Regions from separate parts of the Chimaeribacter sp. YP20170169 genome, predicted to be linked through region 3. Evidence: predicted binding sites of a transcription regulator. Region 3 holds the regulator's gene; each other region holds the start of a gene.
What was found. The regulator PurR, encoded in region 3, represses purine synthesis genes. The targets are predictions, from matches to a motif close to CANGCAAACGTTTGCNTG.

Region 1 (7,894 bases), 1.0 Mb from region 3:
TGGTGACGTAGACGCCGTTGAACACCGAGCACTCAAACTGCTCAATGTCCGGGTTGTCTTCACGCACCGCGTCGATCAGGTCATCCAGGTCCTGGAAGATCAGCGCATCGGCACCGATAATCTGGGTGATTTCGCTCACCTCACGGCCGTGGGCGATCAGCTCGTTGGCGCTCGGCATGTCGATGCCGTAGACATTCGGGAAGCGAATCTCTGGCGCGGCCGACGCGAGGTAAACCCGCTTGGCGCCCGCCTCACGTGCCATCTCCACGATCTGCTCGGAGGTGGTGCCACGCACGATGGAGTCATCCACCAGCAGCACGTTCTTGTCACGGAACTCGGCGCGGTTGGCGTTCAGCTTGCGGCGCACGGATTTGCGGCGCGCCTGCTGGCCCGGCATGATGAAAGTGCGGCCGACGTAGCGGTTCTTCACGAAGCCCTGACGGTACGGCTTGTTCAGGATGCGGGCGATCTCCAGCGCGATGTCGTTGGAGGTCTCCGGGATCGGGATCACCACGTCAATCTCCAGATCTTCCCACTCGCGGGCAATCTTCTGGCCCAGCTTCTCGCCCATGCGCACGCGGGCGCTGTAGACGGAGATCTTGTCGATGAAGGAGTCCGGGCGCGCAAAGTAGACATACTCGAACAGGCACGGGTGGAACTTCGGGTTCTCCGCGCACTGGCGGGTAAACAGCTGGCCGCGTTCGGTAATGTAGACCGCCTCGCCCGGCGCGACGTCGCGCAGGAACTCAAAGCCCAGCGTATCCAGCGCCACGCTCTCGGAGGCCACCATATACTCAATGCGGCCATCTTCCAGGGTGCGCTTACCCATCACCAGCGGGCGGATGCCGTTCGGGTCACGGAACGCCACCAGCCCGTGGCCGATGATCATCGCCACGCAGGCGTAGGCCCCGCGGATCTGCTTGTTCATCGCCGTGATGGCCGCAAAGATGTTCTCCGCCTCCAGCGGGTAGTGCTGGAAGCGGTCCAGCTCGCTGGCAAAGATGTTCAGCAGGATCTCGGAGTCAGAGGTGGTGTTCACGTGACGGCGCGCCCCTTCGAACAGCTGGCTGCGCAGTTCGTGGGCGTTGGTCAGGTTACCATTGTGCGCCAGAGTGATGCCGAACGGCGAGTTGACATAAAAAGGCTGCGCTTCTGATGCACTGGAACTGCCGGCGGTCGGGTAGCGTACATGGCCGATGCCCATGTTACCCTGCAAGCGTTGCATGTGACGTGCTTCGAACACATCTTTCACCAGACCGTTTGCCTTACGCAGACGGAAGCCGTTGTTGGCATCAATGGTGATGATGCCTGCGGCATCCTGCCCACGGTGCTGGAGCACCGTTAACGCGTCATAAATCGACTGGTTGACCGGCATAAAACCGGCGATCCCGACAATACCGCACATGTTGTCTTTTCCTCATCAGCGCTGCCGCAGTTAGAGATGCTGCGGCAAGAAACTCGACGTGCTCTGCAGGTAGCTGAAAAACCACCTGATAATAATGCTGAACTGCGGAATCAACTGAGACTGTTTCCAGTCAGCACTCTGTGAAAAGCCGGTGAAGGTGTCCAGAAAGAACAGGATGGCGGCGACGATCAAGACACCGCGCAACGCGCCGAAACACACGCCCAGCACCCGGTCTGTGCCTGACAGCCCGGTGCGCTCCACCAGCGTACCGATCACATAGTTAACAACCGCACCTACGAGCAACGTCGCGATAAATAAGATGCCGATTGCGATTCCGTTCCGAACCAGTTCGCCTTCAAAACGGGTGAAATAGATGGCAAGGTAGGGGTAGTAGTGACTGGCCACAAAGAACGCACATCCCCAGCTAACCAGTGAGAGCGCTTCACGGACAAACCCCCGGATCAGGCTGACAAGCGCCGAAAACCCGATAATTGCAATGATGACGTAATCAATCCAGACCATGACAATTCCAATGATGATCCGCCCCGCATCCAATTCGCGGCGAATTCTAACAGAAAAAGAAAACGTTTGCGTAGGGGAAATCTGGCCCTGTCGCAAATAATTAATTGTGCTTAAAAAAACCTCAACCCAGGCAGAAACATAGCGTGGCCGTCAGCGATTCCCTCCCCTGAAATGATAAACGGGGCGCCAAAGGGCGCCCCGTTGTGGCTGGTGCCAATCAGCGTCCGGCGCTGTAGGCGCGGATCTGGCCGCTCAGCCCGCTGATCTGGTTCAGCTCCGGCAGCGCCGACTGCAACTTCTGCTTCGAGGCGTCCGGCCCGACAAAGATGCGGGTGATCTGCCCCTGCACCGGCGTGGAGGGCACGGTGTAGGCGCGGTAGCCCGACAGGCGCAGGCTGGCAACAATCTCATTCACCTTGGCGGCGTTCTTCAACGCGCCAAGCTGGACGATGTAAGCCTGCCCGGCTGGCGCACTCTCCGTTGCCTGCGGCTTCGGCTCTGGCTTCGGCTCTGGCTTGGGTTCCGGCTTCGGCTGCGGTTTCGGCTCCGGTTTTGGCTGGGGCTTCGGCTCCACCGGTTTTGGCTTCTCCACTACCTGCGGCTTGCTTTCGGTCATCGGCGGCGGCGATACCGTCACCGGCGCTTTGGCTGGCGCACTGCCAGCGGCGCTGTTCAGCTCGGCGTTTGGCCGGGTGGCGGCGTCCACCGCTGGCCCTGCCCCTTCCGGTGGCTGGGCTGGCAGTGACTGGGTCGCCGGCGGCACCGCGTCATTCTCCTGGCTGTCGCCGGCCTTCGGCACCAGCGGAATAGCCGCGAACTCATCTTCATAGTGCTTCTTTTTACCATCCAGCAGGCCCGGCAGTACGATGACGCCAAGCGCCACCAATATCACCGTCCCGACCAAACGATTCTGGAACTTACTCGCCACGGCTGTTTCCCGCCTCTAGTGCCTCCATGACATGCGCCACGGTATGGAATGACCCGCAGACAATCACAATGTCATGATCATCAGCATCCTGCATTGCCTGTTGCCAGGCTGATTTGACATCGGCGAACTGCCGAGGTTCCGTCAGGTGCGCGGCCAATTGCTCGGCGCTAGCCCCACGCGGCCCCTCCAGCGGCGCGCAGTACCAGGCGTCTACCTGCGGCGCCAGACAGGCCAGCGTGCCGGGAATGTCCTTGTCCGCCAGCATCCCCACCACCGCGCGCACCGTCGCACCGGGCGCCTTCGGCAGTTGCGCTAGCTGCTGCGCCAGATAACCGGCGGCGTGCGGGTTGTGCGCCACGTCGAGGATCAGGCGCGGCGACTCGCTGACGGTCTGGAAGCGGCCCGGCAGCATCGCCTGTTGCAGGCCAAGGCGGATCGCCTCCTCTCCCACCTGCAAAGCGGGCGCAGCATAGTGCAGCGCGGCCAGCGCGGTGGCGGCGTTGTCCAGCGGCACCTGTGGCAGCGGCAAGTCAGCCAGTACCCGGCCACCGCACGCCCAGCGCCAGTTCTCTGGCTGGGCGCTGAAGTGCCACGCCTCGCCACGCGCATGGAGCGGTGCGCCCAGTTCCGCCGCCACCTCGGCGATGGTGTGCGGCATGTCCGGCTCGCCCACCACCGCCGGGCGGCCCGGACGGAAGATGCCAGCCTTCTCACGGCCAATGCTCTCGCGATCCGGCCCCAGCCAGTCAGTGTGATCCAGCGCGATGCTGGTGATCACGCCCACGTTGGCGTCGACGATGTTGGTGGCGTCGAGACGGCCGCCCAGCCCCACCTCGAGGATCACCACATCCAGCGCCGCCTGTTGGAACAGGTAGAGCGCCGAGAGGGTGCCGTACTCAAAGTAGGTCAGCGTGGTGTCGCCCCGGCCTGCCTCCAGCGCGGCGAAGGAGGCGCAGTGCGCCGCCTCGGGCAGCTCCTGCCCCTGGATGCGCACCCGCTCGGTATAGCGCACCAAATGCGGCGAACTGTAGACGCCGACGCGTAGGCCAGCGGCGAGCAGAATCGCCTCGAGGGTGCGGCAGGTGGTGCCCTTGCCGTTGGTGCCGGCGACGGTGAAAACAAAGGGGGCGGGTTGCAGCAGGGAGAGGCGCTCGGCCACCTGCCTGACGCGCGTCAGGCCAAGATCAATCGCCTGAGCGTGAAGGTGTTCCAGATAATGAAGCCACGTGGCCAGGGGCGACGTGGCTTGGGGAGTGGGTAGAGTTTGCATCGGTCCCGTTCGGCTTACGCTGCGCGTCGTGCAGCGGATGTGGACAACGCACCACCCACGACGTCGGCGCAGATGGTGCCCCATGTCAGGCGTGACGGGCGGCAGCCGGGCCGGTTACCGGGGCGGACAGGCCGCCCCGCAGCCCTCGCGGGCCGCCATCAGGCCGATCAGACGTCCTGTTGGCTCTCGCTCACCACGTCGTCGCCGTCCACCACATGGACAACCACATTCGGCTCCGGCTGGTTGGTCAGCTTGGCGAGGATGCCGGCCAGTTTGTCACGCATCTCCGGGCGGCGAATGATCATGTCGATCGCGCCCTTCTGGATCAGGAACTCACTGGTCTGGAAGTCAGCTGGCAGCTTCTCGCGCACCGTCTGCTCGATTACGCGGCGGCCAGCGAAGCCGATACGCGCTTTCGGCTCGGCGACGTTCAGGTCACCCAGCATCGCCAGACTGGCGGAGACGCCACCCATGGTCGGGTCAGTCAGCACGGAGATGTACGGCAGGCCACGATCCTGCATCTTCGCCAACGCAGCACTGGTTTTCGCCATCTGCATCAGCGACATCAGCGCCTCTTGCATACGGGCACCGCCGCTGGAGGAGAAGCAGACCAGCGGGCAGTTGTCTTCCAGCGCCTGCTCGACCGCACGCACAAAGCGCGCGCCGACCACGGAGGCCATCGAGCCGCCCATGAAGGCGAACTCAAAGGAGGCCACCACCACCGGCATACCGTGCAGCGTCCCTTTCATGACGATCAACGCGTCTTTCTCGTCGGTCTCTTTCTGGGCCGCGCTCAGGCGATCTTTATACTTCTTGGAATCCTTAAACTTCAGCACATCCTTTGGCTCAAGCTCGCTGCCCAGCTCCACATCGCTCCCCTCATCCAGGAAGGTGTGCAGGCGCATACGCGCTGCAATCGGCATGTGGTGATCGCACTTCGGGCAAACCATCAGGTTGCGCTCCAGCTCCGCCCGGTAGAGTACCTGGCCACAGCTGTCGCATTTGGTCCAGACGCCCTCAGGAATGTTGGCCTTCCGGGTTTGGGTGATAGTGCTCTTATTTAGAATTCGTTCAATCCAGCTCATTGATGACCTTTCTGTTTGAACCCGGCAAACGCCAGTCCACTGTTCTTGCCCGCCGGGGCCACCCCATAAAAAAATGCCTGAGAACCGCGCCGGGCGCGTTGCTGAGGCACTGACTTGGGTGTGTCACGACGGACAGACCATAAATGTCGCTCATTAAACCATAACGGTTCGACGCTGTGGATAAAAAACTGGTCGAACCGTTAGGTTAATGTCGTAAAAACTTAATCATTGTGTGACAGCGCGACCCGGTATCAGGGTTTCTGCGTCCGCGCGCGGGCGGCAGCGCGGCGATGGCGCCACACTTCAATCACGCCCGGCAGAATTGAAACAAGGATTATGGCGACAATCAAGAGCTTCAGGTTCTCCTGCACCACCGGCAGGTCACCGAACAGGTAACCGGCGTAGGTGAACAGCAGTACCCACAGCAGCGCGCCAATCACGTTGTAGGCGGCAAAGTGGCGGTAGGACATGTGCCCCATGCCCGCGACGAACGGCGCAAAAGTCCGCACGATCGGCACGAAACGCGCCAGGATAATCGTCTTGCCGCCATGCTTCTCATAGAAACGGTGGGTCTTGTCCAAATAGCTGCGGCGGAAGATTTTCGAGTTGGGGTTGCTAAACAGCCGGTTGCCAAACAGCCGGCCAATGGTGTAGTTCACCGCGTCACCCAACACCGCCGCACAGATCATCAGCCCCGCCATCAGGTGCACGTCCAGGCTGTTGGAGGGCAGTGCCGCCAGCGCGCCCGCCACAAACAGCAGCGAATCGCCGGGCAGGAACGGGGTGACCACCAGCCCTGTCTCGCAAAACAGGATCAAAAACAGGATGCCATAAATCCAAACGCCATACTGCGCGACCAGTTCTGCCAGGTGAACATCAATGTGCAGAATAAAATCAATAACGAAGCGGATAAAGTCCATGGGCGAAATCTTCTGTCAATGCAGGTCAACCCCGCAGGTTTTCACGTTTACCCGGCGAACCGGGTCCCTGTACTGCCTGTTAAATTACCGGCATGAGCGTATCTGGCAGGAACAGCGGCCCCAGCGACGGTTGCGGCAAAGCAAAGCGCTCCGGGTAGTCCACGTCCACCAGATACAATCCCTCGGCCCGGGCGGTCGCCGCCGCCTGGGTGCGGTCCTTCACCGCCAGAAGGTGGGCCATCCACGTCTCTGGCTGGTTGCCGCAGCCGATCTCCATCAGGCTGCCGACAATGTTACGAACCATGTGGTGTACAAACGCATTGGCCTTGATATCTACCACAATATAATTACCCAAGCGCGTAACATTTACATGTTTTACATTGCGCCACGGGGTGCGCGACTGGCACTGCACGGCGCGGAACGAGGTAAAGTCGTTCTCGCCCAGCAGGCACTGCGCCGCGCGCTGCATCCGTTCGGCATCCAGCGGCTGGTGGTAGTGGGTCACCCCCTGTTGCAGGATCGCTGGCCGGTAGCGGTGGTTGTAGATCACATAGCGGTAGCGGCGGGCGGTGGCGCTGAAGCGGGCGTGGAAATCCTCCTCCACCGCCGTGACCCAGCGCACCGCGATGTCGCGCGGCAGATGGGTATTGACGCCCATCGTCCAGGCGGCATCCTTGCGCACCGCATCGGTGGTGAAATGCACCACCTGGCCGGTGGCGTGCACCCCGGCGTCGGTGCGCCCGGCGCAGAAGACGCTGACCGGGTGCGCCGCCACCTTGCTGAGCGCCGCCTCCAGACAGCCCTGTACGCTGGCTACCTCCTGCTGCCGCTGCCAGCCATAGTAGCGGCTGCCGTCATACTCGATTCCCAGCGCCAGCTTGAACTGGCCTGCCGTCGCCTCCGGCGGCAGGGTTACGGCCTCTGACATCAGTACATGTACTCCTGCACCAGCTTCTCGGCGGTCTGCACCGCCATCAGCGCGCCGCCGAAGCGGATGTTGTCGGCCACCGACCAGAATTGCAGGATCTCCGGGATACCGTAGTCATTGCGCACGCAGCCGATGCTCAGCGCGTCGTTACCGGAAGCATCCGTCACCTGCGTCGGGAACGCCTGCTCGTCGCTCAGGGCGATCTCCTCCACATGGCGGAACGCCTCCAGCGCCTCGTCGGCCGCCATCGGCCGCAGCGCTTCCAGGTTCACCGCCTGCGCCACGCCGTAGAACACCGGCGACTGGATGCAGTTCACCGACACCGGCAGGCCCTCGTCCTGCAACACCTTGCGCACCTGATCAACCAGACGGCGCTCCTCACGGACGCTGCCCTCCTGATCGGCCAGCAGTGGCAGCATGTTGAAGGCCAGCTGCTTCGCGAACAGGCTCTCCTCCACCGGCATCCCGTTCAGCAGGCGGGCGCTTTGGCTGGCGAGATCGTCCACCGCCACCTTGCCGTGCGAGGAGGCGGGGATCAGGCTGGTGACGTGCAAACGCGACAGGCCAGCCTGCTCGGTCAGCGGCTTGATGGCGGTCAGCAGCTGGCTGGTGAGGCTGTCGGCCAGCGCCACCACGTTACGGTTGCGGTAGTCAGCCAGCACGTGCGGGTTAACGCCCGGCACCACCAGCGGCACGTCTGGCTCCATGGCGAACAGGCCACTGCTGTCAATCACCAGACAGCCCGCATTGGCTGCCTCGTCCACATAGCGGGCGCTCGCCTCGCTGCCAGCCACAAAGAAGGCCAGTTGCGCCTGCGACCAGTCAAACTGCGCGGC
Region 2 (7,894 bases), 1.2 Mb from region 3:
TAGACGCGGTATTTGCGCTGGTGGAAGGGCAGGGTAGTGGGGCGATGGCGGATCACCGTGCCGGGCCGCACCAGCGCGCGTGCCGCCGTGGCGATGTCCGGCCAAGCACCGGCCGCCACTGCGCCGCAGATGGCCGCGCCCAACGCCACCGCCTCCTCCTCGGCAATCAGGTGCAGGTCGCGCTGGGTAGCGTCGGCGTACTCGCGCAGCCACAGTGGGTTGTGGCGTGCGCCGCCGCACAACGCGATGCGCTGCGGCCGGTGCCCCTGCGCCTCCAGCGCCTCAATGATGTGGCGGGTGCCGTAGGCGATGGCCTGCAGCGTGGCGAGGTAGAGCCGCGCCAGCGCCTGCTCGCCACGCTCCAGCGTCAGGCCGCAGACGCTGCCGCGCGCATCCGGCCGCGATCGGGGCGAGCGGTTGCCGTGGTGGTCTGCCAGCACATGCAGCTGCGCGGTGGGGCAGGGCTGCGCCTGCTCGAGTTGGGCGACCCACTGATTGGCAATCTCCACCGGATGGCAACCCTGCTGTTTGGCCTGTGCGAACAGCCCGGCGGAGGCGTGGTGCTCGCTGAGCGTCCACTCTACCAGCGCACCGGCCGCGCTCTGGCCGCCCTCCGCCAGCCAGTACTCCGGCAGCATCGCGCCCCAGTATGGCCCCCAGACGCCGGGGGTGTGGATCTCGTGGCGGCTGGCGAGCATCAAACAGTTGGAGGTGCCGCTGATTAGCGCCAGCGTCCCCTCCGGCTCGGCCCCGGCCAGCGCCACGCCGCCCGCGTGGGCGTCAATCATGCCGGTGGCAACCGTGGTGCGGGTGGTCAGCCCCAGCGCCTCGGCCGCCTGCGGGCTGAGGGTGCCAGCCGCCGTCGCCACCCCGGCAACGCGCGCGGGCAGCTTGTCACGCAGATCCGCCAGATCTGCCGCCGCCAGCAGCGAGTCGCTGAAACGCCCCTCGTGCGCGAGGTAGTTCCACTTGCAGGTCAGGGTGCAGAGGCTCGCCACCTCCACACCGGTGGCCCGCCACACCAGAAAGTCCGCCAGATCCCAAAAGCGGTGCGTGCGCTGCCAGGCCGTGGGGTGCTGCTGCTTCAGCCACAACAGCTTCGGCAGCGCCATCTCCACGCTCACCTCGCCGCCGACGTAGCGCAGCGCCGGATCCTGACTGGCATTGATCTGCTGGGCCTGCTTCAGGGCGCGGTGATCCATCCACATGATGATGTCATGGCTCGGCTCGCCCCCCGGTGAGACCGCCACCCCGTGCCCATCGGCATCCAGCGCCACCAGCGAGCAGGTGGCGTCAAAGCCGATGGCGCGGATCGCGTCCACGGGCACGCCAGATGCCGACACCGCCTCGCGCACTGCGGCGCACAGCGCCTGCCAGATCTCCGTGGAGGATTGCTCCACCCGTTCACCGCTGGCGTGGAACTGGGAGATGGGCCGACTGGCGCAGCCCAGCCTCTCGCCAGTGTCATTGAACAGCGCGGCGCGCACGCTGGCAGACCCGACGTCCACCCCCAGAAAATAGTTATCACTCATCACGGCTCCTTGTTTTGTCACCGAGCACACCCGCCAGTGGGCCACAATGCGCCTGATAGCGGCTAACTCGAGTTAGCTGGTAGTGTTGACGCTATTTTACCCACCGCATTTCGCCAAGCGCTTTGATGCCAGAGTGTGATCGTCTGCACAATTTCGGCTTAATATAATGATAATTATGCCTTTTACCTATTGTGGCCTAAAGGGCGGACAGGATTGGGCGTGAAAAGGCTCACAGAATGCGTGGAAAAGCATTGAGCAATCAGCGGAGGGATCTTAATGCTAACTCGAGTTAGCAAAGGCTTTTGTCGGCTTTCGATCTGGAGGGCGGCGCTCGCCAAGGAGAAACGATGAACAGAACAGCCCTGCCGCGGGTCGGCATCCATCCGGTGATCGATGGACGCCGCCGCGGCGTGACTACGTCCCCGGCGGCGGGTTCTCGTCGCAGTTCGTGACCTGTGGCGGCGTGCCCTTCACCCTGACGCGCATCAACCTGATCCACGGGGTGGGGCCGGTAATGCAGATTGCCGAGGAGTGGAGCGTGGATCTGCCGCCAGCGGTGCATGACAGGCTCGACCAGCGCACCGATCCGACCTGGCCGACCACCTGGTTTGTCGCGCGTTTGACCGGCACCGGGCCGTTTCGGGATCTTCAGTCAGTGATGGAGAAGTGGGGGGCAAACCACGGCGTCTTGACGGCCGGGCATGTGGGGGCGGATTTCATTACGCTGGCGTCGATGCTGCGCATTTCGGTCTGTATGCACAATGTGCCGGACGGGCAGATCTACCGCCCGTCCGTGTGGTCAGCCCTCGGCATGGATCGCGAGGGGCAGGATTACCGTGCCTGCCGCACGTTCGGCCCGCTCTACCGGCGCTGAGCGGTTACTCCGCCGCATGGCCGACGGCGGGCAGGCGCTCGCCATCCAGCCAGGCGGCGTCATCGCGCATCACCAGCCGCCCGGTGACGAACCACTCGGCCACCAGCGGGTAGATCTGGTGCTCCTGCACCTGCACGCGCGCCTGGAGATCCTCCTCGCTGTCGCCGTCAAACACCGGCACCTTGGCCTGGAGGATCACCGGGCCGCCATCCAACTCTTCAGTGACGAAGTGCACCGACGCGCCGTGATCGGCATCGCCGTTCGCCAGCGCCTGACGGTGGGTGTGCAGGCCGGGGTATTTCGGCAGCAGAGAGGGGTGGATGTTCAGCATCCGCCCGGCGTAGTGGCGGACAAAGCCCGCGCTCAGGATGCGCATGTAGCCCGCCAGCACCACCAGATCGGGCGCGTAGGCGTCAATGTTGTCAGCCAGCGCGGCGTCGAACGCCTCGCGGCCAGCAAAATCGCGCGCATCCAGCGCATGGGCCGGAATGCCCGCGTCACGCGCGCGCTCCAGCCCATAGGCATCAGCGCGGTTGCTGAATACGGCGGCGACGGTGGCGTGGAGACGTCCCTGTTTGCAGGCCTCCATCATGGCCTGCAAATTGCTGCCATTGCCGGAGACCAGCACCACAATCCGCTTCATCAGCCAATCACCACCTGCTCAGCCGCGTCAGAGGCCTGAATGCGGCCAATCTTCCACGCCTGTTCGCCGGAGGCGTTCAGCAGTTCCACCGCCTGATCCGCCAGCTCGGCGGGCAGGGCGATCACCATGCCCACGCCACAGTTGAAGGTGCGGTACATTTCGTGGCGGCTCACGTTGCCCGCCTGTTGCAGCCAGCTAAACACCGCTGGCCACTGCCAGCTCGCCTCGTCAATCACCGCCTGGGTATTGGCTGGCAGCACGCGCGGGATGTTCTCCCAGAAGCCGCCGCCGGTCAGGTGGGCGATGGCGTGCACCTCCAGCTGCTCAATCAGGCTCAGCACCGATTTGACATAGATCTTGGTCGGGGCCAGCAGGTGATCGGCCAGCGATTTGCCGTCCAGCTGCTCGGTGGCGGCGTCGGTGTTGCTCACTTCGAGGATCTTGCGCACCAGCGAGTAGCCGTTGGAGTGCGGGCCGCTGGCGGCCAGCGCGATCAGCGCGTCGCCATCCTGCACCTTGCTGCCGTCGATGATCTCGGACTTCTCCACCACGCCAACGCAGAACCCGGCCACGTCATAATCTTCGCCGTGGTACATGCCCGGCATCTCGGCGGTCTCGCCGCCCACCAGCGCGCAGCCGGCCTGTTTGCACCCTTCGGCGATGCCGGTGATCACGCTGGCCGCAGTATCCACGTCCAGTTTGCCGGTCGCATAGTAGTCGAGGAAGAACAGCGGTTCCGCCCCTTGCACCACCAGGTCATTGACGCACATGGCCACCAAATCGATGCCGATGGTGTCATGGCGTTTCAGATCCATTGCCAGACGCAGCTTGGTGCCGACGCCGTCGGTCCCGGATACCAGTACCGGTTCACGATATTTTTGCGGCAGCGCGCACAGGGCACCGAAACCGCCCAACCCACCCATCACTTCCGGGCGGCGGGTCTGTTTCACTACACCTTTAATGCGGTCTACCAATGCGTTACCTGCATCGATATCCACACCTGCGTCTTTATAGCTGAGAGAGGTTTTGTCGGTCACTGCTGAATCCCCACGGCGGTTTGCAATTGGTGGTTAAAATGGAGCGGCGCAATTCTAACAGCCCAGGCAAACGTTTGCGAGTAGCTTATGAAGGGGAAATCGCTTTTGCCTTCTATACTACTTATCAAAATCTGTTGATCTCGATCAGGAGATTAGCGCTGGCGCGGCCAAAAAAAGGCGTTATAATCTCGCGATTTTTTTGGCCGCCAACCATCGTAGGGGAGAATAATTATGAAGATCGTTGAGGTAAAACACCCGCTGGTCAAACATAAGCTGGGCTTAATGCGCGAGAACGACATCAGCACCAAGCGTTTTCGTGAGCTGGCTTCTGAAGTGGGGAGTTTACTGACCTATGAAGCGACCGCCGATCTGGAGACCGAGAAGGTCACCATCAATGGCTGGTGCGGGCCGGTTGAAGTTGACCAGATTAAAGGCAAGAAGATTACCGTTGTCCCGATCCTGCGTGCCGGTCTGGGCATGATGGAGGGCGTGCTGGAGCACGTGCCGAGCGCGCGCATCAGCGTGGTTGGCGTCTACCGCGACGAAGAGACCCTGGAGCCGGTGCCGTACTTCCAGAAGCTGGTTTCCAACATCGAAGAGCGCATGGCGCTGGTGGTAGACCCGATGCTGGCGACCGGTGGCTCGATGATCGCCACCATCGACCTGCTGAAGAAAGCCGGCTGCACCAGCATCAAGGTGCTGGTGCTGGTGGCCGCGCCGGAAGGGATTGCCGCGCTGGAGAAAGCGCACCCGGACGTGGAACTGTTCACCGCCTCCATCGACCAGCGTCTGAATGAGAAAGGCTACATTGTCCCGGGCCTGGGCGATGCGGGCGACAAAATATTTGGTACTAAGTAACGCTATTAAGCCGACTGAGAAGTCGGCTTTTTTTTGATTTTTTTACCACACTGTCAATAAGACCTTCCTGGAGAGAGAAACCATGACCCGTCGCGCCATCGGGGTGAGTGAGCGTCCACCACTACTGCAAACGATTCCGTTGAGTTTCCAGCACCTGTTTGCCATGTTCGGCGCCACAGTGCTGGTGCCGATCCTGTTCAAGATCAACCCGGCCACCGTGCTGCTGTTCAACGGCATCGGTACGCTGCTCTACCTGTTTGTCTGCAAGGGCAAGATCCCGGCCTACCTCGGCTCCAGCTTCGCCTTCATCTCGCCAGTGCTGCTGCTGTTGCCGCTCGGCTATGAGACGGCGCTCGGCGGCTTCATCCTCTGCGGCGCGCTGTTCTGCGTGGTGGCGCTGATTGTGAAGAAGGCCGGCATTGGCTGGATCAACGTGATGTTCCCGCCGGCGGCGATGGGCGCGATTGTCGCGGTCATTGGCCTGGAGCTGGCAGGCGTGGCGGCTGGCATGGCCGGGCTGCTGCCAGCAGACGGCGCGGCGGTGGACGGCAAAACCGTCACCATCTCGCTGGTGACGCTGGCGGTGACGGTGCTGGGTTCGGTGCTGTTCCGCGGCTTCCTCGCCATCATCCCGATCCTGATCGGTGTGCTGGTGGGCTACGCGCTCGCCTTCTTTATGGGCGTGGTGGATGTCACCCCGATCGGGCAGGCGCACTGGTTCGCGCTGCCGACCTTCTACACCCCGCGCTTTGAGTGGGTGGCGATGCTGACCATCCTGCCCGCCGCGCTGGTGGTGATCGCGGAGCACGTCGGCCACCTGGTGGTGACCGCCAACATCGTGCAGAAAGACCTGCTGCGCGAGCCGGGGCTGCACCGCTCCATGTTCGCCAACGGCCTCTCCACCATGATCTCCGGCTTCTTTGGCTCGACGCCAAACACCACCTACGGCGAGAACATCGGCGTGATGGCGATCACCAAGGTCTACAGCACCTGGGTGATTGGCGGCGCGGCGATTCTGGCGATTTTGCTCTCCTGTGTCGGTAAGCTGGCGGCGGCAATCCAGGCGGTGCCGGTGCCGGTGATGGGCGGGGTGTCGCTGCTGCTCTACGGCGTGATTGGTGCCTCCGGCATCCGCGTGCTGATTGAGTCCAAGGTGGACTATAACCGCGCGCAGAACCTGATTCTGACCTCGGTGATCCTGATCATCGGCGTCAGTGGCGCGAAGGTGCACATCGGCGCGGCCGAACTGAAGGGCATGGCGCTGGCGACCATCGTCGGCATCTTCCTCAGCCTGCTGTTCCGCGTGATTGAGCTGTTTCGTGGCGAGGAGCAGGTGCTGGCGCCGCAAGACGCCGACAAACCGGCGGAGCCGCGCCACTAGGCCCGCCGCCGCCCCGGCCACATTGTGCGGCCGCCGGTTCTACTGGCGGCCGTTTGTGTGGTAGACTCGCCGGGTTTTACTGCCAGTTTTTGGTTGAGGTGCTTCTGAACACACCGGCACAGCTTTCATTGCCACTCTATCTTCCGGATGATGAGACATTCGCCAGTTTTTATCCGGGGGAGAACCCCTCCCTGCTCGCTGCCATCCACAATGCACTGAATCAGGAACATGGGACCTACATCTACTTCTGGTCCCGCGTCGGCGGCGGCCGCAGCCACCTGCTGCACGCGGCCTGTGCCGAGCTATCCCTGCGTGGTGAAGCCGTCGGCTATGTGCCGCTCGACAAGCGCGCCTATTTTGTCCCGGAAGTGCTGGATGGCATGGAGCAGCTGGCGCTGGTCTGCATCGACAATATCGAGTGCATCGCCGGTGATGAGGCGTGGGAGATGGCGATTTTTAACCTCTACAACCGCATTCTGGAGAGTGGCCGCACCCGGCTGTTCATCAGCGGTGACCGCCCGCCGCGCCAGCTCAGCCTGCAACTGCCTGATCTGGCTTCGCGCCTCGATTGGGGGCAGATCTACAAGCTGTTGCCGCTGTCGGATGAGGAGAAGTTGCAGGCATTGCAGTTGCGCGCCAAGTTGCGCGCTTTTGAACTGCCGGAAGACGTGGGCCGCTTCCTGCTGAAGCGGCTCGATCGCGAGATGCGCACCCTGTTCATGACGCTCGACCAGCTTGACCGTGCCTCCATCACTGCCCAGCGCAAGCTCACCATTCCCTTCGTCAAAGAGATCCTTAACCTGTAGCCGGGCGCGGCGTCACAGGATCTCCAGTACCCGCTCCGGCGGCCGGCCAATGCGCGCCTTGCCGTTTGCCACCACAATCGGGCGCTCAATCAGCCGCGGGTGATCGGCCATCGCCTGAATCAACGCCTCCTCGCTGCTCTCCTCCGCCAGCTTCAGCTCCTGATAGATCTCCTCGCCCTGACGCATCATGTCGCGCGCCGAGGAGAGGCCCAGTTGGTGCACCAGTGTTTGCAGTGTGTCAAAGGAGGGCGGGGTCTCCAGATAGAAGATGATGTCAGGCTTGACGCCCTGCTGCTCCAACAGGGCCAGTGCCTCGCGGCTCTTGCTGCAATTCGGGTTATGGTAGATCGAGACGGTTTGCATAATAGGCTTCCTGAAAAGTGGGTAAACCGGCACGCCGGGCGTGCCGTAAGGTCAGCTACGTTGGTATTGGCTAAAGCGTTTTTGCATCTGCCGGAACTGGTCAATGCGCGCGTCGTAGCGCGCCTGATCCAGGCTGCCGAGCCGTGACTGGGCGCTGGCATTGCTCAGCAGCTCAATCGCCTGATCAATCTTGCCATTCAACGCCAATCCTTCCGCGCGGGCGGAGAGCTCCTGCGCGCGCAGGTTCTGCTTCGCGGCGGCCTGCGCCATCAGCTCCCAGCCATTCGGATCGTCCGGGTGACTGTAAGTATAGCGGTTGAGAATGCGCAGCGCGTCGGACGGCCGGCCGCCCTCCAGCTCCGCATTAGCCAGGTTGAGTTGCAGCACCGGGTTTTTGTTG
Region 3 (7,894 bases):
TGACCCGGACTCCTATCTGGAAGCCTCTGCCACCGCTGGCTTTGCCTACGGCATCATGAAGGCGGTGCGCAAGCGCTACGTTGGCAAGCAGTATGCGGCGATGGGGCTGCGCGCCGCACAGGGGGTGGTGCGCCACATCAACGATCAGGGCGAGCTGACCCAGGTCTCCTTTGGCACCGCGATGGGCAATGACCTCAACTTCTATCGCGAGATCCCGCTCACCTCCATGCCCTATGGGCAGGCGATGGCAATCCTCTGCCTCTCCGAGTATCTGCGCGTCTATCTCTAAGCGGCGTACAGGCGAAAAAAACCGGCCTTTGGCCGGTTTTTTCATGTTTAGCGCGGCACCCGCAGCCCGCCCTCGACGCCATGCGGGCTGAACAGCACCTGCCAGAGCTGGATATCGCGCGCGCGGAAGGCCCCCGCGCAGGCATTCAGGTAGTAGGTGAACATCCGGTAGAAGCGGTCGGAGTAGTTCTCCGCCAGTTGCGGCCATGCCTTGATGAAACGCTCATGCCAGGCCATCAGCGTGCGATCGTAATCCGCGCCGAAGTTGTGCCAATCCTCCATTACAAACTGTCCCTCGCTGGCTTGGGCAATATGCTTGACCGACGGCAGGCAGCCGTTGGGGAAGATATATTTGTCGATCCAGGGATCGACATGCATGTCCGTTTTGTTCGAGCCGATGGTGTGCAGCAGGAACAGGCCATCTGGCCGCAGGTTGCGCGCCACCACGTCAAAGTAGGTCTGGTAATTTTTCGGCCCGACGTGCTCAAACATCCCAACGGAGACGATGCGATCGAACTGCTGGTCCAGATCGCGGTAGTCCTGCAACAGGATGGTGACGTCCAGCCCTTCGCAGCGCTGTTGGGCCAGCTTCTGCTGCTCGGCGGAGATGGTGACACCGGTAACGGAGACGCCGTAGTGACGGGCGGCGAAGGCTGACAACCCACCCCAGCCACAGCCGATATCCAGCAGCGACATGCCGGGCTTCAGTTGCAGCTTCTCACAGATCATGCGCAATTTGTGCTCCTGTGCCTGCTCAAGCGTTTCCGCCTCTTTCCAGTAGCCACAGGAGTACTGCATGTAGGGGTCAAGCATCAGGGTAAAGAGATCGTTGCCAAGGTCGTAGTGCTCCTTGCCGACGATCCAGGCACGCTTTTTGGATTGCAGGTTGGTCAGGCGGGCAGCGGCAATGCGCAGGGTATCTTTCAGGTGGTGGGGCAGCTTGTGCTCCAGACCGGCGGCCACTACGCGCTGGAAGAAGATGTCGAGCCGCTCGCACTCCCACCAGCCATCCATGTAGCTTTCGCCAAGGCCCAGTGAGCCTTCCTGCAATACGCGCTTAAAAAAATCGGGGTTATTGATGGTGATATCGAAGGGCCGGGAGCCATTGATTTCGATATCCGCCTGGCTGAGCATCTCATGGGCAATGCGATACCACTGGTTATCCTGAATGCTCAAATCTTCTATACACGATGAACTCATAGCTTCTCCATCACTTTTTCTTCTGACTTATGACCTGCAAGGAAAAGCATAGACAATTTGCAGGCGTATACGAGAACCCGCGGGGTAACCCGCCGTATCTGATATTCGACTATGTACAGAGGAAAGTGGGACGAATCCCGCTGGCCCAGGGGTAGGACAGCAGGTCATCATCCCTGACAAAATGCGCGCACTCCTCGCGCACCAAGACTTGATAAAAGTTTTGTAAAACCGTTGTTCTTATCGAGTGAAAAAGAGTATAGGCGCGCCAGAAGCGATACTCAATAGTCAATCCCTTCTGGCGCAAAGAATAATCAAGCGATTATTCAGTAAGGCAATTATGCCGTTTGGTTAGTATGCCGCTCATGACGGATGGCTGCCTGCGCCGACGCATTACGCTGGAGCAGGTAGCCTGCCAATGCCAGGCCCACGGTGCTCAGCATCACACTGACGGTTGCCATCAGCGGCTGGCTGATAAAGGCCGATACCATCAGACTGGCGACGAAGCAGAGTCCCAGTTGCAGGGCATTCTGCAGGGCCGCGGCCTTGCCGGTGCTCTGCGGGAAGGGCAGTAGCGCGTTAGCCACAATTATGGGATAGAGTGCGCCATTTGCCAAAGCCATCACACAAAATGGCACCAGCAACAGCGCCAGCCCCGGCGTGGCGAGCCAGGCCAGCAGGAACAGCGCGATGATGCTCAGGCTGTAGCCAGCCAGCAGCCACGGCACTAGCACCTTGCCATCACGGCGGCTGACCACGTAGCGGCAGCCAAACCCACCCATCAGGAAGGCAAAGGTCTGCGGCACGTAGCTCAGGCCGATGGCATCCGCGCCATAGCCCATGGCGTGCAGGATGAAGGGCGAGCCGGTCAGCCAGGCGAAGAAGCCTGCCGAGCAGGCGGCATACATCAGCACGTTGCCGCTAAAGACGCGGGAGCCGAGCAGCGCCAGCATTCCTACCTTGGGGGCCGGATGGTCAGCACCCGGCCGGTTGGCAGGCTGGAGCCGCAGCGTTGGCACCAGCAGCAGCAGGGTGATGGCGAGCAGCGCCAGGAAGATGGCGCGCCAGCCAAAGTGGTTCAGCAGCCAGGCACCCAGCAGCGGGGCCAGCGCCGGTGACAGCGCCACCAGCGGCATAATGGTGGCAAACACCCGTTTCGCCTGCTCGCCCGTGCAGCGGTCCACCACCAGCGCCTGCCAGCTTACGGCCGCGGAACAGACTCCCACCGCCTGCACAAAGCGCATCAGCCAGAGCTGGCGCGCATCCTGCACCCACAGCATCCCGGCGCAGCCGACGGCAAACATCAACAGCCCCAGCACCAGTACGGGCTTGCGGCCGATGCGGTCAGAGAGCGGCCCCCAGATCAGTTGGGCGCAGGCGAAACCGGCCAAAAACAGGCTCAGGCTGGCGCTGATGGCATTGGGCGTCAGCGAAAGATCTGTCTGCATCTGGGCGAAGGCCGGCAGGTACATGTCAGTGGCCAAAAAGCCAAGCACACTCAGTCCGGCCAGATAGAGCATGAAAAGAGGGGAGCGGGTCATAGCAAATTCCTATGGTTTGTTAGTAGATGATAAGAAAAACGCATAGCGGTGCGCACTCTACTGGAGCAGCCAGGGCATTGTGAAACGTTAAAATTTGCGCCATGCTGTGAAAAATTTTGCAAGCAGAAAGAGTGGGGCGCGCCATGTGGTCAGAGTATTCGCTGGAGGTGGTGGACGCCGTAGCACGCACCGGCAGCTTTAGCGCGGCAGCGCAGGAGCTGCACCGGGTGCCCTCGGCGGTCAGTTACACCGTGCGCCAGCTGGAGCAGTGGCTGGCGGTGGAACTGTTTGAGCGCCGCCACCGTGATGTGGCGATCACCGAGGCCGGACAGGTTTTTATTGAGGAGGCGCGCGGTGTTATCAAAAAAATGCAGGCCGCGCGTCGCCAGTGCCAACAGGCGGCCAATGGCTGGCGTGGGCAACTCAATCTGGCGGTGGATCGGGTGGTGCGTGCCGATCGCACCCGGCAGCTGGTGCTCGATTTCTACCGCGAGTTTCCCGATATGGAGCTGCTGATCTCGCCGGAGGTGTTCAACGGCGTCTGGGATGCGCTGGCGGATGGACGGGTGGATGCAGCGATTGGTGCCACCCGCGCCGTGCCGGTGGGCGGCAGCTACCGCTTCCGCGACATGGGCTTTCTGCCGTGGCGCTGTGTGGTGAGCCGTACCCATCCGCTGGCACAACTGCCCGGCCCGTTGGCGGATGAGCAGTTGCGGCCGTGGCCAGCCCTCTGTCTGGAGGACACCTCCCGCACCCTGCCGAAGCGCGACACCTGGACGCTGGATAACCAACGGCGGCTGGTGGCGCCAGACTGGACCAGCGCGCTGGATTGCCTGCTGGCTGGCCTGTGCGTGGGGATGATCCCGGCGCACATGGCGCAACCGCTGATCGATCGTGGAGAGTTGGTGCTGCTGACGCTGGCGCAACCCTTCCCGGACAGCGCCTGTTGCCTGACCTGGGATCAGGCGCGCACCTCGCCAGCGCTTAGCTGGTTGCTGGATTATCTGGGGGACAGCGAAACGTTGAACCGGGAGTGGTTGCGTGGGGAGTAAAAACCGGGGCGCATGGCCCCGGCTGGTCGATTAACGGCGGTAGTCGCGGTAGGGGCCATCGGCCACGGAGCGACGCTCCACCAGTTTCGGGCGCACTTCAATGGTCTGCGGGTCTTCACGCTTGCTGGTGATGCGATCCAGCAGCATGGCAAAAGCACTCTCGCCGAGGCGCTCTTTCGGCTGGTGGATGGTGGTCAGTGCCGGGGTAAAGTAGCGCGCGTTACGCACGTTGTCATAGCCAATCACCGAGATGTCTTGTGGCACGCGCAGGCCCATCTCGTCGGCGGCGCAGATGGCGCCCATTGCCATGATGTCGCCGCCGCAGAACACCGCCGTTGGGCGCTGCTTCTGCACCAAAATCTGCTGCATCGCCTTGTAGCCGGACTCCGGCTCAAAATCACCCTGTACCACCCACTCCGGGCGCACAGTGATATTTGCCTCTTCCATCGCCTTCAGGAAGCCCTGATGGCGGCCGCCGCCGGTGTTGCGTGACAGCTGGCCGGGGATGATGCCGATATCACGGTGGCCGCGCTCAATCAGATAACGGCCTGCGATGTAGCCGCCCTCAAAGGCGTTATCAATGATGGAGTCAGTAAAGTCGCTGCGTGCTGAACCCCAGTCCATCACCACCATCGGGATGTTGCGGTACTCCTCGAGCATACCGATCAGCTGATCCGGGTACTCAGAGCACATCACCAGCAGGCCATCGACGCGCTTTTGCGCCAGCATCGCCAGGTAAGCTTGCTGCTTGTCGAGGTTATTGTGGGAGTTGCAGAGGATCAGGGTATAGCCCTTGCTGTAGCAACTGTTCTCCACGGACTCAATCACCTCAGCGAAGTAGGGGGCCTCACTGGAGGTCGCCAGCAACCCGATGGATTTGGTGTGGTTGACTTTCAGGCTGCGCGCCACGGCGCTTGGGGAGTAGTGCAACTCCTTGATGGCGGCCCAGACCGCCGCCTTCGTCTCTTCAGCGACGAAACGTGTTTTGTTGATAACGTGTGACACGGTGGTGGTGGACACGCCGGCACGTTTGGCGACATCTTTAATCGTGGCCATGGGAAAAGTGACTCCTGAAAATACGTGTTACAGCACGTAACTATAATGTTAATCGTTTGCCTGCGTTTATTCTTCTGCCCACCGTAAAAGATGCAGTGAATTCTAGGGGGAGAGGACGGTCATCTTCGCTGGGGAGCGGTGGGGCATTGCAGCCGCGGCCGGGTACGCAGTGTGTAAACCGCGAATTTTCCCCTATTCTTGCGCAAAGGGGAAGCAGAAAATTATCCCGTTGCGCATCACGACGTGATAGGCACTGCCTGCAATACTGTGAGAATATGAGAACTCATACAAACATTGTGGTTTTGTTTGCGTTATTCAGGAGAACACATGGATACCAATTTGAAACTGTCGCTATGCACCACTGTGGCGGCGCTCACCATGATCATTGCCTTTAGCTTTACCGCTGTTTTGGGCTAATCCGCCTGCACCAGAAAAAAAAGACGCCCTTGGGCGTCTTTTTTGTTACGCGGTGGTCAGCGCACGGTCTTGGGGGTCATCACGCGGCGGGCGCCGACGTAATGGTCCTGCCAGTAGTCATTATCCAGATAGCTGATGCGGATATCCTCGCCGGTGCGCGGTGACTGGATAAATTTGCCATCGCCGAGATAGACGCCAACATGGTCAGCCGCGCCACGGTTGGCGATGCGGAAGAAGACCAGATCGCCGCTCTCCAGCTCGCCACGTTTAACCGGCGCGGCATCACGCAGGTGGTACATCTCATTGGCGGTGCGTGGCAGGCGGATCTTCATCACATCTTTATAGGCGTAATAGACCAGCCCGCTGCAATCGAAACCGGTGGTGGGGGAGGTGCCGCCCCAGCGGTAGGGCTTGCCTACCTGCTTCATTAGCTTGGTCATCGCCGTTTGCTTGGCTTTCTGGTAGCGCTTTTTATGCGCCGGGCTGAGTGCCAGCGGGCCGCTCTCCACAGCTTTGGCCTCGTGGCCGGGCAGGCGCTGGCGGCCATAGCCTTTTTTATAGCCCTTTTTCGGCGGCGTCACCTTGACCAGATGGGTAGAGGCGGTTTTACGTGTTTTACCGCTTTTGGTCGTGACCTTGACCACCTGAGCCTTGTCGCGGCTGGTGGCTTTTTTCTTTACGCTGGTTTTCACCGGCTTGCGCTTTTTACGGTCATCCGTCCTGGCCTCACTGGCATGGCCCTTGCGGGGTTCGGCCGACGTGCGCGCATGGGGCGACGCATGCGCCAGATTCATACAGAGCTGGGTAAAAAGCAAAACGAAAAGCGTAACGAGTAAACGCATGGCAACGCTACCAAAAGTGTCCGACAAACATCCATGGAGGCCCAGTATCACTGAAACCTGCCGCACAAAAAAGCATGAAACCCCCTGATTCTAATTCATATTGTCAGAAAAAGTTAATAGCTTTTTTCATTAGTGAAAACTGGGGGGGAGATATGCTGCTTTTATCCGCAACTCAAGCGGTTAGCGGCCTGGCGGCATAGAGGGATAACGCGTTTTTCCGATAAACCTCATCGTTCAGATCTGTTACTGTTAACATATGTTTAATTATTGTTAGCAGTCAGGCCGACGAATTTGGGGCATGGGGGAAAACCCTGCAAAAAATGGTGTTTTCATCCCGTTGCCGCCCTCGTTACAATAGGCCACTGCTGATTTGATGTGACGCGTAATAGCCAGCCAATGGCTTGAGGAAGCAAGACAATGACGACAATTGAAAAGATCCAGGCCCAGATCGCGGAAAACCCGATCCTGCTGTACATGAAAGGCTCCCCGAAGCTGCCAAGCTGTGGCTTCTCCGCTCAGGCGGTACAGGCGCTGTCCGCGTGCGGTGAGCGTTTTGCCTATGTGGACATTTTGCAGAACCCGGACATCCGTGCTGAGCTGCCGAAATACGCCAACTGGCCGACCTTCCCGCAGCTGTGGGTGGATGGTGAACTGGTCGGCGGTTGCGACATCGTGCTGGAGATGTACCAGCGCGGCGAACTGCAACAGCTGATCAAAGAGACCGCCGAGAAGCACCGTTCCCAGGAAGAGCAACAGTAATCCGGGCGCGGGGGCAACCTCAGCGGCAATGAAAACGGGCGACCCTAGGGTCGCCCGTTCTGTTTTACTCGTCGGCCTCTGGTGTCGCCAGCGGCCAGCCACCCAGCCGTTTCCAGCGGTTGACCAGCTCACAGAACAGCAGTGCCGTCTGCTCGGTGTCATACAGCGCGGAGTGCGCCTGGGCGCTATCAAAGGGGATGCCGGCGGTGATGCAGGCTTTCGCCAGCACCGTCTGCCCGAGCACCAGCCCGCTCAGCGCCGCGGTATCAAAGGTGGCAAAGGGGTGAAAAGGGTTGCGCTTGAGGCTACCGCGCTCGGCGGCCGCCATCAGGAAGCTGTGATCAAAGTTGGCATTGTGCGCCACAATAATCGCCCGGTTGCAGTTCTGCTCCTTCATGCCCTTGCGCACCATCTTGAAGATGGCGTGCAGCGCCTCATACTCACTCACCGCGCCACGCAGCGGGTTGTGCGGATCGATGCCGTTGAAGGCCAGCGCCTCCGGTTGCAGCACCGCCCCCTCAAATGGGGCGACATGGAAGTGCAGCGCCTCATCACGCGTCAGCCAGCCGTCGTCGTCCATGCGCAACGTCACGGCGGCGATCTCCAGCAGGGCATCGGTACGGGCGTTAAAGCCAGCGGTTTCAACATCAATCACCACGGGATAGAACCCGCGGAAGCGGCCACTCAGGGCGTTGGGATCACTTTTATCAGCCATCAGTTTCTTATCAGGTTCGAATTCAGC
Region 4 (7,894 bases), 1.3 Mb from region 3:
GGCGATCATGAGCTTCACGCCAGCCTGCTGGCAGGCCTCCACCATCTCCTGCGCCTCCTGCGAGGTGTTGGCCATCGGCTTCTCGCACAGCACATGCTTGCCAGCGCGCGCCGCCGCCAGCACGTGGTCGCGGTGCAGGCCGTTGGGCGTCACGATGTAGACCGCCTCAATCTCCGGGTTGTCAGCCAGTTTGTGCATCTCGTCGTAGCGGTAAATCGCCTCTTCCGGGATGCCATACTGCGCCGCCACGACGCGCGCCTTGTCGGGCTTGCCGGAGACCAGTGCCACTGGCCGGGCATTCTTGCAGCGGTGCAGCGCCGGCAGGATCTGGTTGAGCGTCAGCCGCCCCAGCCCGACCACTGCGATGCCGACGCGCTGCTCCGGCGGCAGCCAGGTGGGCGGCGAAGGCTCCGGCGTGTCCGCCTCCCCCTTCCAGTTGATAAAGGTTACGCTTTCCCCCTCGGCCTTGCCGCTGTCAATCTCGGAGGGTGGCAGGTAAGCCCCCTCGGCGGGCAGGCCGTGGCCGGTGGCGGTCGCGGGGCCGCGATTCTCAAACGGGAAGTTGCTCTCATCGGTCATGCTGGCTCCTCAGTGCGGATGCGGGACTCCTTTCACTATAGACCATCCTCTGATGGCAGCCGGGTAGGGCGGGGGAAAAGGCAGTGAACATGCGGCCAATGGCGGCGAACGGGGGTTATCGGCGGGGAAAAGGGTGCGCCTGCCGGGAGCCGACAGGCGCTGGGGATTATGGTGAAGCGGCGTCCGCTTCGCGGGCGGTAATTTCAGTGGCCGGGATGACGCGGCCGGGCCAGTCGCTGCTGATGCGCTCGGCGATCTGGGCGGGCGTCATTGGGCGGCCCAGCAGGAAGCCTTGCAGGGCGTCGCAGCCGAGCTGGCTAAGGAACGCCTGCTGCTCCGGCGTCTCCACGCCTTCGGCCACTACCTTCAGGTTGAGGGTCTGCCCCAGCGCGATGATCGCCGAGACAATGCTGGCATCCTCATTGTCGATGGTCAGTTCGTTGATGAACGCCCGGTCAATCTTGAGTTCGCTGGCCGGCAGCCGTTTCAGGTAGAGCAGGCTGGAGTAGCCGGTGCCGAAGTCATCAATCGACGCCTTCACCCCCAGCTCGGTCAGCTGGTCGAGGATGGCCACGCTGACATCCGGGTTGCGCATCGCGGTGGTCTCCGTCACCTCCAGCGTCAGCTTGCTTGGCGGGATGTTGTGGCGCTTGATGATGCTGATCACCTTCTCCACCAGATCCGGCTGCTCAAACTGCAACGCCGACAGGTTGACGGCGATGCTCCACTCCTCGTGCCCCTGGCGGTGCCACTCGCTCAGCTGGCGGCACGCCTCGTTCAGCACCCACTCGCCAATCGGCAGGATCAGGCCGGTCTTCTCCGCCAGCGGCAGGAACACGGCCGGACTGAGCATCCCGGTCTCCGGGCGCTCCCAGCGCACCAGCGCCTCAAAGCCGCACACCGGGCCATCCGGCGCGGTGAACTTGGGCTGGTATTGCAGGCGCAGTTCGTCATGCTCAATCGCCAGCCGCAGATCGTGCATCAGTTGCAGCTGCTCCTGCGCATTGGTGTTCATCGACTTCTGGAAGAAGCTGTGGCCGTTGCGGCCGGAGTTTTTGGTGTGGTACATCGCCGCGTCGGCGTTGAGCATCAGTTCGCGCTCGGTGGTGCCGTCGCTCGGGTAGACGGCGATGCCGATACTGATGGAGACCAGCAACTCATAGCGCGAGACGTGGAACGGCTTCTCAATCAGCATCACCAGCTGCGCCGCCAGCGTGGCGGCATCGGCCGGGTCGCTGATCTCCACCAGCACCACAAACTCATCGCCGCCCAGCCGCGCCAGCGTGTCCTGGGTGCCGAGCCGGTCGCGGATGCGCTCGGTGACGGCGATCAGCAGCTGATCGCCGATGTGGTGGCCATAGGCATCATTCACCGCCTTGAAGCCATCCAGATCCATGAACAGCACCGCGAACTGGGTATCCTCATGCTCCGCCTTTTGCAGCGCCTGCTGGATACGATCCTCCAGCAGCAGGCGGTTTGGCAGCTTGGTCAGGTTGTCATGCAGCGCCAGCTGGGTCAGCTCGCGGTTGGCCTGCTCCAGCGACTGCGCCAGCACTGCGGTGCGCGCCTGAAGGCGGGCGTCCAGCACCGACACCACCAGCGTGATGGCCAGCACCGCCAGGGTAACCACAATCACCAGCACCGCCAGCCAGTTGGTGTTTACGCCGCCGTGGCGGTGCATGTGGCTCATCATCTCCGGTGTCATGGAGAAGTTGGCGGCCGCCATGCCGGTGTAGTGCATCCCGACAATGGCGATGCCCATGATGATGGCGGCCAGCGCGCGCAGCAGCTTGACGTTGGAGGTCTGGGTACGCAGCCGGAAGGACATCCAGAGCGCGCCGGCGGAGGCGAGCACCGCAATCACGATGGAGAGCGCCACCCAGCCGAAATGATAGGACATGCCGGGCATCACGTTCATCGCCGCCATGCCGGTGTAGTGCATCCCGGCGATGCCGACCCCCATGATCACCGAGCCAACCAACAGGCGGGAGATGGGCAGGTGCAGATCGGTGACCAGCCAGAGGGCGAAGACCGAGGAGGCGATGGCAATCAGCATCGACAGGCCGGTGATGGTGGGATCGTAACTGATGGCGACCGGCAGGCTGAAGGCCAACATGCCGATGAAGTGCATCGACCAGATGCCGATCCCCATCGCAATCGCGCCGCCGCCAAGCCACCAGTGGGCTGCGGGCTTGTCAGTGGTGGCCACACGACCGGCCATGTCCAGCGCGGTATATGAGGCAAGGATGGCAACGATGAAAGAGAACATCACCAATACATCGTTGTAACTGCTGGCAAGCATAACGTGCTCTCCGAGAGAACCTGAATTGATGGCAATGCGTCCCGGTTATGGCGCCGTTGAAGCGGCAGGACGATCGCCGTAAAAAGCCCTTAACGATTATGTTGGCTTAACAGTCATGCGGCAGGCTAGAGGGCGCGCCTTAATATGTTTAGCATTAATTATGTGTTATTTAAGGCTTATTTAACGATTCTAGCGGCTTTTCCCAGATGGTTAAACTGGCGCGTACGCCACACTCCTAAGCAGGCTAAAAGTTTTAAAAAGAAAAAAATCTTTATCATTAACAGGCAAAGTTTAGATGATATTAGTCGGTTTATTTGGCTTTGTGAGTGACGATGCCAAGCCCGGCTGCCGCCAGACAGGCCGTTGGGGGCCAGGGCGGGGGAAATGCCGGCGGAAAATAGGGCGTGTGGCGGAAAAAAGGCGGCCATTTCAAGGGCGCGCGCCGGCCAGCTGGGGGAATCAGCTATAGTTAATCATTACTGTGGTTAATGACTCAGGAGCGCCCGCATGATCACCCTCCACCACCTGAACAACTCCCGTTCCCAGCGCATTCTCTGGATGCTGGAGGAGCTGGAGGTGCCCTACCAGATTGAGCGTTACCAGCGTGACTCCCACACCATGCTGGCCCCAGAGGCGCTCAAGCGCGTGCATCCGCTCGGCAAATCGCCGGTGCTGACCGACGACGACCTGACGCTGGCGGAATCGGGTGCCATCATCGAATATTTGCAGGAGACCTACGACGCGCAGGGGCTGCTGAAACCTACCGACCACTTTGCCCGCCAGCACTACCGCTACTGGATGCACTACGCCGAAGGCTCACTGATGCCACTGCTGCTGATGAAACTGATCTTCAGCCGGCTCGGCAAACCGCCGGTGCCGCTGCTGGTGCGGCCAGTGGCTGGCGCGATTGGCAAGGGGATGCAGAAGGCCTGGTTCGACAAGCAGATCGCCGTTCACCGCGACTATTTGGAGAAGGCGTTGCAGGAGAACCCGTGGTTCGCCGGGCGTGAGTTCAGCGCGGCGGATATCCAGATGAGTTTCCCGCTGGAGGCGCTGAATTCGCGGGGCGGGCTGGAGGGCGCGCCAGCGCTGGCTGACTGGCTGAAACGGGCGCAAGCGCGGCCCGCCTACCAGCGTGCGCTGGCGCAGGGCGGGCCATACGAACTGGCGGGTGCTCAGTAGGGGCGTGCGGGGGCGTGGGTAAAGTGTCGCCCCAGCGACTGCAACAGGCGGTTGCACAGACGCACGGTCTGGCGGCGCAGGGTCGGGCGTGGCGTATTGCCTTGCGCGGACGTGGCGTCCTGGCGCGAAGGTAGGGTCATCGATTTCATCGTTGCCTCCAGTAAAAAGGGTGGGAGCGCATTTTTTGTGCGCGTCATACAAAAAGGATATGCATAACGATTCACCAGATCAATATTTTTGTGAGACACATCACAAAAATAGTGAAACGGCGTTTTGCTTACCTGCTGTTGCGCAACAAAAACAGAGCGTTTCCCTCCGGCTTCGCCGCTTTTTCCGGCACGTCAGGCTGGTAACGCATCAGGGGGTGCGTGAATGCTGCTTAAATGCGCAATCAGGCAAATTTTGTCATGATATGGAGTTGAAAAAGCCCGCTAGCTGGCTGGATAATCGTTTGCCTTTTATTTATCTCCTATTTTAATAACGTCATGCGGGTTCAGAGTTAAACGTTTGCCTTGTTTTCTGCCTCTCTTTTTTCAGGAAACGCGGCGCCAGGGATGCCACGAAACGGAAACGACTGCGCTAAACCACCCTGCGCCGACACTCCCAGACCACATTCAGAGGACATCATATGTCTAGCAATCACACCCGGACGGGTGGCTCCGTGCAGCCAACAGGCTCACTGGATGCATTTTTCAAAATCAGTGCGCGCGGCAGCAGCGTGCGGCAGGAGATTGTCGCCGGGCTGACCACCTTTTTGGCGATGGTCTACTCCGTGATCGTCGTGCCGGGGATGCTCGGCCAGGCCGGTTTCCCACCGGCGGCCGTGTTCGTCGGCACCTGTCTGGTGGCGGGCATTGGCTCGCTGTTGATGGGGCTGTGGGCCAACCTGCCGATGGCGATCGGTTGTGCCATCTCGCTGACCGCCTTCACCGCCTTCAGTCTGGTGCTCGGCCAGCAGATCACCATTCCGGTGGCGCTGGGCGCGGTGTTCCTGATGGGCGTGCTGTTCACCCTGATCTCTGCCACCGGCATCCGTGCCTGGATCCTGCGTAACCTGCCGATGGGCGTGGCGCACGGCACTGGCATCGGCATCGGCCTGTTCCTGCTGCTGATCGCCGCCAACGGCGTCGGTCTGGTGGTGAAGAACCCGGCCCCCGGCCTGCCGGTGGCGTTGGGCGACTTCACCTCCTTCCCGGTGCTGATGACGCTGGTGGGGCTGGCGGCCACCATTGGCCTTGAGAAGCGCCGGGTGCCGGGCGGCATCCTGCTGGTGATTGTGGTGTTGTCGATCATTGGGCTGATCTTCGATCCGTCGGTGAAGTATTCGGGGCTGTTCGCCATGCCGTCGCTGACCGACGCCAGCGGCCACTCCACCATCTTCAGCCTGGATATTCTGGGCGCGCTGCAACCGGTGGTGCTGCCGAGCGTGCTGGCGCTGGTGATGACCGCGGTGTTTGACGCCACCGGCACCATCCGCGCGGTGGCCGGGCAGGCCAACCTGCTGGACAGCGACGGCCAGATCATCAGCGGCGGCAAGGCGCTGACCTCTGACTCCGTGAGCAGCATCTTCGCCGGGCTGGTGGGTGTCTCGCCAGCGGCGGTCTACATTGAATCGGCAGCGGGTACGGCGGCGGGCGGCAAGACCGGCCTGACCGCGACGGTGGTTGGCCTGCTGTTCCTGCTGATGCTGTTCCTCTCGCCGCTCTCCTATCTGGTGCCGGGCTACGCCACCGCACCGGCGCTGATGTATGTCGGCCTGTTGATGCTGAGCAACGTCACCAAGCTCGACTTTAACGACTTCGTGGACGCGATGGCGGGCCTGCTGTGCGCGGTGTTTATCGTGCTGACCTGCAACATCGTCACTGGCATCATGCTGGGCTTCGGCTCGCTGGTGATTGGCCGGGTGGTGAGTGGCGAGTGGCGCAAGCTGAACGTCGGCACCGTGGTGATCGCCGTGGCGCTGGTGGTGTTTTATGCCGGTGGCTGGGCCATCTGATCCCGCACAATCATCCAGGGGAGCCACGGCTCCCCTTTTTTATGCGGCGAATTTTCCTTGCCGCGCCACATCCCGGCATTGCGCACACGCGGGTTTAACACCTTTTCCAATCTGATCTACTATCACCGCTTGCCTGTGCCGGCCCGTGGGGCCGGTTGATGTTATAACGACAAGAGCCCAAGGAACGCATGGAAATCTTTTTTACAATCCTCATCCTGATCCTGGTGGTGTCACTCTCCGGGGTCGTCACCCGGATGTTGCCCTTCCAGATCCCCCTTCCCCTGATGCAGATCGCCGTTGGCGCGATGCTGGCGTGGCCCAACTTCGGGCTGCACATCGACTTTGACCCGGAACTGTTTTTGGTGCTGTTTATCCCGCCGCTGCTGTTCGCCGATGGCTGGAAAACGCCGATGCGTGAGTTCCTGCACCACGGCCGCGAGGTGCTGGGACTGGCGCTGATGCTGGTGCTGCTGACAGTGGTCGGCATCGGCTACCTGATTCATCTGGTGGTGCCGAACGTGCCGCTGGTGGCGGCCTTCGCGCTGGCGGCGGTGCTGTCACCGACCGATGCGGTGGCGCTCTCCGGCATCGTTGGCAAGGGGCGTATCCCGAAATCGATCATGGGCGTGCTGGAGGGCGAGGCGCTGATGAATGACGCCTCCGGCCTGGTGTCGCTGAAGTTTGCCATTGCGGTGGCGATGGGCACCATGGTGTTCACCGTCTCCGGGGCGACGGTGGAGTTCCTGAAGGTGGCGATTGGCGGCCTGCTGGCGGGCGTCGCCGTTACCTGGCTCTACAGCAAGTCGCTGCGCGTGATGAGCCGCTGGAGCGGTGATGACCCGGCAACCCAGACGGTGTTCCTGCTGCTGCTGCCGTTCGCCTCCTACCTGGTGGCGGAGCACATTGGCGTCTCTGGCATTCTGGCGGCAGTGGCGGCTGGCATGACCATCAGCCAGTCCGGCATTATCCGCAACGCGCCGCTGGCGATGCGCCTGCGCGCCAACGGCGTCTGGTCGATGCTGGAGTTCGTCTTCAACGGCATGGTGTTCCTGATGCTCGGCCTGCAACTGCCGGGCATCCTCGAGACTTCGCTGCTGATGCTGGAGAATGACCCGACCGTGCCAAACTGGCAGCTGTTCGCGGATGTGGCACTGATCTACTTCGCGCTGCTGATGCTGCGCTTCCTGTGGCTGTGGTCGATGAAAAAGCTGAGCAACCGCCTGCTGGCCAAGCGCCCGCTGATGTTCGGCAGCTACACCACCCGCGAGCTGTGGGTCGCCTCCTTCGCCGGGGTGCGTGGGGCGATCACGCTGGCCGGTGTGCTCTCCATCCCGCTGTTCCTGCCGGATGGCTCCGCCTTCCCGTCGCGCTACCAGCTGGTGTTTTTGGCGGTCGGGGTGATCCTGTTCTCGCTGATTGCCGGGGTGATCGCGCTGCCGTTCCTGCTGCGTGGCGTCAAGGTGGCTGACAAGTCGGTCTACAGGGAGGAGGAGCGGATGGCGCGCTCGGTCGCGGCGGAAGTGGCGATTGAGAGCCTGCACAAGATGGAGGAGCGCATCGCCGCCGACACCGAGGAGAACATCGATGAGCAGACGGTGCGCGAGGTGAGCGCCCGGGTGATCGGCAACCTGCGCCGCCGCACCTATGACAAGGACAATCTGGAGAACATGCTGCTGGTGGAGAACCTGGAGCGCCGCTTCCGTCTCAACGCCCTGCGGGCCGAGCGCGCGGAGCTGTACCACCTGCGCGCCACCCAGCGCATCAGCAATGAGACGCTGCAAAAGCTGCTGCATGACCTTGACCTGCTGGAAGCCCTGCTGGTCGAGAAAGAGACC

Region 1: the regulator PurR is predicted to act here: its motif matches at 1,983-2,000, upstream of cvpA (colicin V production protein).
Region 2: the regulator PurR is predicted to act here: its motif matches at 4,150-4,167, upstream of purM (phosphoribosylformylglycinamidine cyclo-ligase).
Region 4: the regulator PurR is predicted to act here: its motif matches at 4,560-4,577, upstream of ACK3SD_RS15895 (NCS2 family permease).

The regions. Positions count from the first base shown of each region.
Region 1 is NZ_CP176824.1:1,161,825-1,169,718, reverse strand. It holds gene purF (amidophosphoribosyltransferase) at 1-1,405, opposite strand, end outside; gene cvpA (colicin V production protein) at 1,436-1,927, opposite strand; gene dedD (cell division protein DedD) at 2,145-2,855, opposite strand; gene folC (bifunctional tetrahydrofolate synthase/dihydrofolate synthase) at 2,845-4,125, opposite strand; gene accD (acetyl-CoA carboxylase, carboxyltransferase subunit beta) at 4,293-5,210, opposite strand; gene ACK3SD_RS05325 (DedA family protein) at 5,462-6,130, opposite strand; gene truA (tRNA pseudouridine(38-40) synthase TruA) at 6,210-7,058, opposite strand; gene ACK3SD_RS05315 (aspartate-semialdehyde dehydrogenase) at 7,058-7,894, opposite strand, start outside.
Region 2 is NZ_CP176824.1:972,791-980,684, forward strand. It holds gene ACK3SD_RS04445 (FGGY-family carbohydrate kinase) at 1-1,532, opposite strand, end outside; partial or broken gene fucI (L-fucose isomerase) at 1,948-2,406, shown strand; gene purN (phosphoribosylglycinamide formyltransferase) at 2,411-3,049, opposite strand; gene purM (phosphoribosylformylglycinamidine cyclo-ligase) at 3,049-4,086, opposite strand; gene upp (uracil phosphoribosyltransferase) at 4,318-4,944, shown strand; gene uraA (uracil permease) at 5,027-6,325, shown strand; gene hda (DnaA inactivator Hda) at 6,424-7,131, shown strand; gene arsC (arsenate reductase (glutaredoxin)) at 7,144-7,494, opposite strand; gene bepA (beta-barrel assembly-enhancing protease) at 7,546-7,894, opposite strand, start outside.
Region 3 is NZ_CP176824.1:2,195,854-2,203,747, reverse strand. It holds gene bglB (beta-galactosidase BglB) at 1-289, shown strand, start outside; gene cfa (cyclopropane fatty acyl phospholipid synthase) at 337-1,488, opposite strand; gene punC (purine nucleoside transporter PunC) at 1,824-3,026, opposite strand; gene punR (DNA-binding transcriptional activator PunR) at 3,170-4,078, shown strand; gene purR (HTH-type transcriptional repressor PurR) at 4,109-5,134, opposite strand; gene cydH (cytochrome bd-I oxidase subunit CydH) at 5,462-5,551, shown strand; gene ACK3SD_RS09820 (C40 family peptidase) at 5,608-6,393, opposite strand; gene ACK3SD_RS09815 (Grx4 family monothiol glutaredoxin) at 6,811-7,152, shown strand; gene rnt (ribonuclease T) at 7,217-7,894, opposite strand, start outside.
Region 4 is NZ_CP176824.1:3,477,996-3,485,889, reverse strand. It holds gene ACK3SD_RS15915 (Gfo/Idh/MocA family protein) at 1-579, opposite strand, end outside; gene ACK3SD_RS15910 (putative bifunctional diguanylate cyclase/phosphodiesterase) at 746-2,881, opposite strand; gene ACK3SD_RS15905 (glutathione S-transferase family protein) at 3,389-4,063, shown strand; gene ACK3SD_RS15900 (hypothetical protein) at 4,057-4,212, opposite strand; gene ACK3SD_RS15895 (NCS2 family permease) at 4,692-6,059, shown strand; gene ACK3SD_RS15890 (Na+/H+ antiporter) at 6,248-7,894, shown strand, end outside.